2 regions of the Geobacillus sp. C56-T3 genome follow, and region 1 is predicted to be linked to the other one. Evidence: predicted binding sites of a transcription regulator. Region 1 holds the regulator's gene; the other holds the start of a gene.
What was found. Region 1 encodes NrdR, which represses ribonucleotide reductase genes. Its sites were predicted from a motif close to AACACNATATATNGTGTT; they were not measured.
Positions count from the first base shown of each region.

Region 2: a site for NrdR is predicted at 1,483-1,500, ahead of GC56T3_RS05730 (vitamin B12-dependent ribonucleotide reductase). Genes of this name have one in related genera too.

Region 1 is NC_014206.1:822,081-825,499, forward strand. It holds gene GC56T3_RS04200 (glyceraldehyde-3-phosphate dehydrogenase) at 1-187, shown strand, start outside; gene speD (adenosylmethionine decarboxylase) at 501-875, shown strand; gene GC56T3_RS04210 (hypothetical protein) at 999-1,397, shown strand; gene nrdR (transcriptional regulator NrdR) at 1,465-1,926, shown strand; gene GC56T3_RS04220 (replication initiation and membrane attachment family protein) at 2,031-3,413, shown strand.
Region 2 is NC_014206.1:1,120,529-1,123,947, forward strand. It holds gene GC56T3_RS05720 (rhodanese-like domain-containing protein) at 1-284, opposite strand, end outside; gene GC56T3_RS05725 (biotin/lipoate A/B protein ligase family protein) at 495-1,331, shown strand; gene GC56T3_RS05730 (vitamin B12-dependent ribonucleotide reductase) at 1,586-3,419, shown strand, end outside.

The DNA.
Region 1 (3,419 bases):
CTCGATCGATTTCAATACGAATCCGCATTCTGCGATTATCGACGGCCTGTCGACGATGGTGATGGAAGGGCGAAAAGTGAAAGTGCTCGCTTGGTATGACAATGAATGGGGCTATTCGTGCCGCGTCGTTGATTTAGCCCATCTTGTCGCGGCCAAAATGAATGAGCGTCTCAGCGTCAATGCGTAACAGCGGTTCGATGTGAAGCGCGCCGCCTGCGCTATGGCTTTTGCGATCCGCACAAACGGATCGGGCCACGGTGCGGGCGTGGGCGCTTTTTCTCTTTTTTATGCAAAAAATTAAAAAAGCCTGTTGCAAAAACCCCCTAAACAAAGTATACTATGTCTCGTGAACTTCTTAACGGCAAGGGTAATGTGACTACTTAAAGGGTTAGGACCTCTTAGGACTAACTTTCCCCCGTGGTAGTTATACATGCCATTTTGCAACTCACCTTCTGTTTTTTTATTTGTTTGAGAAAATTGGTTAAAGGGGGATTCTTTTCATGGACACGATGGGTCGTCACGTTATCTCGGAACTTTGGGGATGCGACTTTGACAAACTGAATGATATTGATTTTATTGAAAAAACGTTCGTTGACGCCGCGTTAAAGTCGGGAGCGGAGATTCGCGAAGTGGCGTTCCATAAATTCGCTCCGCAAGGCGTAAGCGGGGTCGTCATTATTTCGGAATCGCATTTGACGATTCACACGTTTCCCGAACACGGCTATGCGAGCATTGATGTGTATACATGCGGCCATTTAGACCCGACGATTGCCGCCGATTACATTGCCGAAATGCTGGGCGCGCAAACGCGGGAAACGATTGAACTTCCGCGCGGCATGCGCCCAATCGAAGTGAAAAAGGCGCAGGCGCTGTAATTGGATCATGATAAACCGAAAGGAGCGTAAGCGAAACGCTCCTTTTTTTGCGCCCTCGGCGGTACAACAGCGGCGAAAATCATGGTATGATGGAAGAAAAAGAATGACTAGGGAGACGTGGCAATGAGCATGTGGAAAACACTCAAATACGCCTTCACAAACCATTGTGAAACGCGGGAAAATCATGAAGATGAAGAGCTAAGAAGCCATTATTACAAAGCGACGAACCGCGCCGTCATCGATGCGGTCAAGGAGCTGCTCTCGTCGCTGCCCGACGCCGAGCTCGTTTCTGTTTCCGAAGAGCGCGGCGAAATTTGTGCGCAAACAAGGCGCGGCAAAAAGTTGTTCATCGTCGCTACCGTCATTTCCGTGCGGCCGTTTGAAACGGCGGTCGACTTTTCCGCGACGACGGAGACGAAGCTATTGCCGTTTGATTTTGGGCATAGCCGGGCGGTCATTCTCGATTTGTATCGGAAGCTCGACGCCCGCCTTCCCTATATCGGTTCCGGACTGAACAGCTAACTATATCTTGTCTGCTTTCGTCCATTCCGGTATGATAGAAAATAAGAAGATCAACGGAGTGGATGTTATGCGATGTCCTTCATGCCATCATCAAGGCACGCGCGTGCTTGACTCGCGCCCGGTTGAAGAGGGTCGTTCGATCCGCCGTCGGCGGGAGTGCGAACAGTGCCATTATCGGTTTACGACGTTTGAGCGGATCGAGGAGCCGCCGCTGATTGTTGTGAAAAAAGAGGGAACGCGCGAAGAATTCAGCCGGGAGAAAATTTTGCGCGGCTTGATCAAAGCGTGCGAGAAGCGGCCGGTGGCGCTCGAGGAGCTTGAAAAAGTGACGCAGGAAATTGAGCGCGAACTGCGCAATCAAGGCGTCTCGGAAGTGAAAAGCGAAACGATCGGCGAAATGGTGATGGAGCGCCTGTCACACATCGATGAGGTCGCCTATGTCCGCTTCGCTTCCGTCTATCGGCAGTTTAAAGATATTAATGTGTTCATTGAAGAACTGAAAGAGCTGATCAAAAAAGGGCAACGGTAAAAAGGGCTTTGGCGTTAGGCGGCAAGCCCTTTTTTCAACGTCTTTTCGGCAGGAAAGGGGAGAGCCGGTTTGAAACGAATACGGCGGAATGGAAGGTCGGAGCGATGCAACACCATTGGAAAGAGCTGATTGCTGTCGACCGTTATACCGTGCAAAGCCGTGGGGTGTTGCAAGAGGTGGACCGTAAAGTGCTGACGCTGCTTTACCAGCCGCTCATCGGCTGCCGGGCGTTGGCGCTTTATATGACGCTTTGGGGGGAGCTTGAGCTGCTTGACGGCCAGGAAGCGACCCATCATCGGCTTATGGCGCTCATGCAGTGCGGACTGCCGGACATTTACAGCGAACGGTTGAAACTCGAAGGAATCGGGCTGCTCAACACATACGTCCACGCTAAAGAGGCGGATGAACCGAAGCTGTTTCTTTATGAGCTGCGTCCGCCGCTGGCGCCAGACCAGTTTTTCCGCGACGAGATGTTGAGCGTTTTTTTGCACCGGCAAGTCGGCCGCCACTTGTTTATCCAGCTGAGCAACTTTTTTGCCCGTCCGTCCATTGATGAAACGAAATTCACCCAGGTGACGCGGTCGTTTTCCGACGTGTTTTCGGCCGTGCCCGCTGAACAAATCGTCGCCGGCCTCAGCGAAGAAGCCGGGCCCGAGCTGCTTGAAGGGAAGGATCACATCAGGCGGGATGAGGCGTCGTATGTGCTCGATGATGATGTATTCGACTTTGAGCTGTTTTTTGCCGGCCTGTCCAAGCAGCTTGTGCCGCGCCGGGCTGTGACAGCGAAAGTGAAGGAAGCGATTAAAAAGCTGGCGTTTTTATACGGCATTCCGCCGCTTGAGATGCAAAAACTGGTCCTTGGCGTCATCGATCCGGCCTATCATATCGATATTGACGCGTTGCGCCGGGCGGCGCGCGAATGGTATGAGCTCGAACATGGCGGTGTCGAGCCGCGCCTCGTCGAACGAGTGCAGCCGCTCGCCTACCGGACGATGGAAAACATCGAACCGCGCACAAAAGAGGAGCAACTAATGAAACAGCTGGAAACAATTTCCCCGCGCCAGCTGCTGAAAGAGATTTCAGGCGGCGCTGAGCCGTCGCTTGCTGATTTGCAGTTGATCGAAGACATTATGTTCCAGCAGCAGCTGCTCCCCGGAGTTGTCAACGTGCTCATTTATTATGTCATGCTCCGGACGAATATGAAGCTGTCGAAAAAATACGTAGAAAAAATCGCCAGCCATTGGGCGCGCAAAAAGGTGAAAACCGTGAAGGAAGCAATGGAACTGGCGAAAGAAGAGGCGAAAACATACCAAAACTGGGCGAACGAAAAGGAAAAAGGGACGCGGACGGTGCGCAAAGTCGTGCGCACGGAAATCGTCCCGGACTGGCTGAACATGGATTACAGCCAGCCGGATGATGATTTTGACGTCGAACAGGCGCGCAAAGAGCTTGAGGAACGGCTGAAAAAATACCGTGATGAATCATAGAGGGAA
Region 2 (3,419 bases), 300 kb from region 1:
GCGGCCCGCCCGCTGCGCAGTCCGTTTTGGCAGTACAAATAGATCGGCTGGTCTTTGCGCAATTCTTTCATGCGCACGCGAAGCTGCGTGAGCGGGATGTTGCGCGCCCCTAAAATATGTCCAGCCGCAAACTCATCCGGTTCGCGGACATCAATCAATTGCGCTTTCCGGTAGCCGGCGCGGAATTCTTCTTCCGTCAACGATTTGACAATTCGTCTTTGCCAAATGTATGTGATCACCGAATAAATGATGATCGCGCCGAGAATAATGAGCAATGCTTCCACCCCATCATGCCTCCCTTCGCTTCGTCTGCTATTTCCTATTATATAAAGTCGCCGCCGGGAAGCAAAGAGATTTTCGCCATGCCATTTTTCTTTCCTTCACCGGCGTTGTTTGCTAAACTAATAAAGGCGGCCAAAAGTGTCCCGCCCCTTGGCGGTGGTCGACAAGCCGCCGCAGCGTTTAGAGTATGGAACAATAGAGAAGGTGGAACGATGGCAAAAGAAGTATGGCGCTTTATCGATTCCGGCTATTGCCCGCCGGCGTTCAATATGGCGCTCGATGAGGCGCTTCTCGATTGGCACAGCGAAGGCAAAATTCCGCCGACGATCCGCTTTTACGGCTGGAATCCGCCGACGTTGTCGATTGGTTATTTTCAAAAAGTGGAAAAAGAAATTGATTTAGAGGCGGTGAAACGGCACGGCCTCGGCTTTGTCCGTCGGCCGACCGGCGGGCGCGGCGTCCTGCACGATAAAGAATTGACATACAGCGTGATCGTCTCCGAGTCGCACCCGGCGATGCCGAAGACGGTGACGGAAGCATACCGCGTCATTTCCCAAGGCATTTTAGAGGGATTTCGTTATCTTGGATTGGATGCGTATTTTGCCGTGCCGAGGACAGAAGAAGAGAAAGCCGATTTGCGCAGCCCGCGTTCGGCTGTTTGTTTTGACGCGCCGTCATGGTACGAACTTGTCGTTGAGGGGCGGAAAATCGCCGGCAGCGCGCAAACGCGGCAAAAAGGCGTCATTTTGCAGCATGGTTCGATTTTGCTCGATTTGGACGAAGACTTGCTGTTCAGCTTGTTTAAATATCCAAACGAGCGGGTGAAAGAGCGTCTGCAGCGCGATTTTAAAAAGAAGGCGGTCGCGATCAATGAGTTGACGAGCCGCACGGTGACGATCGAGGAAGCGAAAGAGGCGTTTTACAAAGGATTTGAAAAAGGATTGAACATCGTATTGGAACCGTACACGCTCACCGCCGAAGAGCGGGCGTACGTCGAAGAGCTGGCGCGGACGAAATACGAAAGCGACGAATGGAACTTCAAGCGCTGAGCAGCGACGCGGTAAATCGTTCGTTTTCCGGCAAAAACAGCGGCACTCCCCCGTTTTTCTCCGCTTTTCGCCTTGTTTTGTTTTTTTTTGCTTGACAAAATGAAATCATTTGTTCTCTTTAACAATATATAGTATGATTTTCATAAAAAATCATACTATATATTGTTTTTTTCTGTTTGATATGGTAAGGTAGAGAAGACAGGACAACTTTGCCAAAAACATGAGAGATTATATAAAAGAGGAGAGATAGGAGAATGACGGTGGCGTCATCCGAAAAAATGAAGATCAATATTGACAAGCTGAACGAGGATATCCGCCTATTTCCGCAAGTGCATCCGATTACGCCGGATATGCACATCACCCATAAAGGCGTATCCCGTTTGGTCATGCTTGACCGGTATTCATTCAAAGATACGGAGAAGCTGACGCTCACACCGGGCGACTTCGTCGTGTTGACGATCAAGGAGGATCCGAAATTCCCGGCACGAGGGCTCGGGTTTATCGTCGACATCGATTGGGAGGCGAAAAAGGCGCGCGTGTTGATTGAAGACGAATACCGGCACGTGCTCGAAGGGGAAGAGGCGGAGACCGGCATTGTGGTTCGGTCGCTCGACATTATTGATAAGCCGCTCGAGATTTTCTATGAGCAAATCGCCAAGCGCAATGCGACCGGGCTGGCGGCGGTGGAAAAGACGGAAGAAAAGCGGAAAGAGTGGTTCGAAAAGTTTTATCAAGAGCTCGCAAGCTTGAATTTTGTTCCGGCCGGCCGCGTGTTGTACGGGGCGGGTTCGGGCAAGGAAGTGACGTATTTCAACTGCTATGTGATGCCGTTTGTGAAAGACTCGCGCGAAGGAATTTCCGAACATCGGAAGCAGGTGATGGAAATCATGAGCCGCGGCGGCGGCGTTGGGACGAACGGCTCGACATTGCGGCCGCGCCATACGCTTGCGCGCGGGGTGAACGGCAAATCGTCCGGGTCGGTCTCGTGGCTTGACGATATTGCGAAGCTGACCCACCTTGTCGAGCAAGGTGGCTCCCGCCGCGGCGCCCAAATGATTATGCTGGCCGACTGGCACCCGGACATTATCGAATTCATCGTCTCGAAAATGCAAAACCCGCGCATTTTGCGCTACCTGCTCGAAAACATGGAAGACGAAGGCATCAAAAAAGCAGCGCGCGACAAGCTGAAATTCACGCCGCTCACCGAGCGGGAGCGGGCGATGTACGAAGCGATCGTCCGATACAAGAACGAGCCTGACTACGGCGGATTCACCGAAGACATCATCAAAGACGCCGAAGAAAAACTGCGCACCGGCGGTACATATACGGTGCACAATCCTGACTTTTTGACCGGTGCGAATATTTCCGTCTGCTTGACGAAAGAGTTCATGGAAGCGGTCGAAAAGGACGAAGAATACGCGCTCCGCTTCCCGGACGTGGAAACCTATTCCGAAGAGGAAATGCGCATTTACAACGAAAAATGGCATGAAGTCGGCGATGTACGCGAATGGGAGAAAATGGGCTATCGCGTCCGCGTCTACCGGAAAATCCGCGCCCGCGAACTGTGGAAGCTGATCAACATTTGCGCGACGTATTCGGCCGAGCCGGGCATTTTCTTCATCGACAACGCCAACGAAATGACGAACGCCCGCGCGTACGGGCAAAAAGTCGTGGCGACCAACCCGTGCGGGGAACAACCGTTGGCACCGTATTCGGTGTGCAATCTGGCCGCCATTAACTTGGCGAACATGGTCGACAAAGAACGGAAGGTCGTGGACTACGAAAAACTGAAACGCACGGTCGAAATCGGGGTGCGGATGCAAGACAACGTCATTGACGCCACGCCGTACTTCCTTGAGGAAAACAAAAAACAAGCGCTCGGCGAGCGCCGCATCGGCCTTGGCGTCATGGGGCTTGCAGACTTGCTCATTTACTGCGAAAAAGCGTACGGCTCTGAGGAAGGAAACCAGCTTGTCGATGAGCTGTTCCGCACGATCGCCACGACCGCATACCGGGCATCGATCGAGCTGGCGAAAGAAAAAGGCAGCTTCCCGTTTTTGGTCGGCGAAACGGAGGAAGAGACGCGCA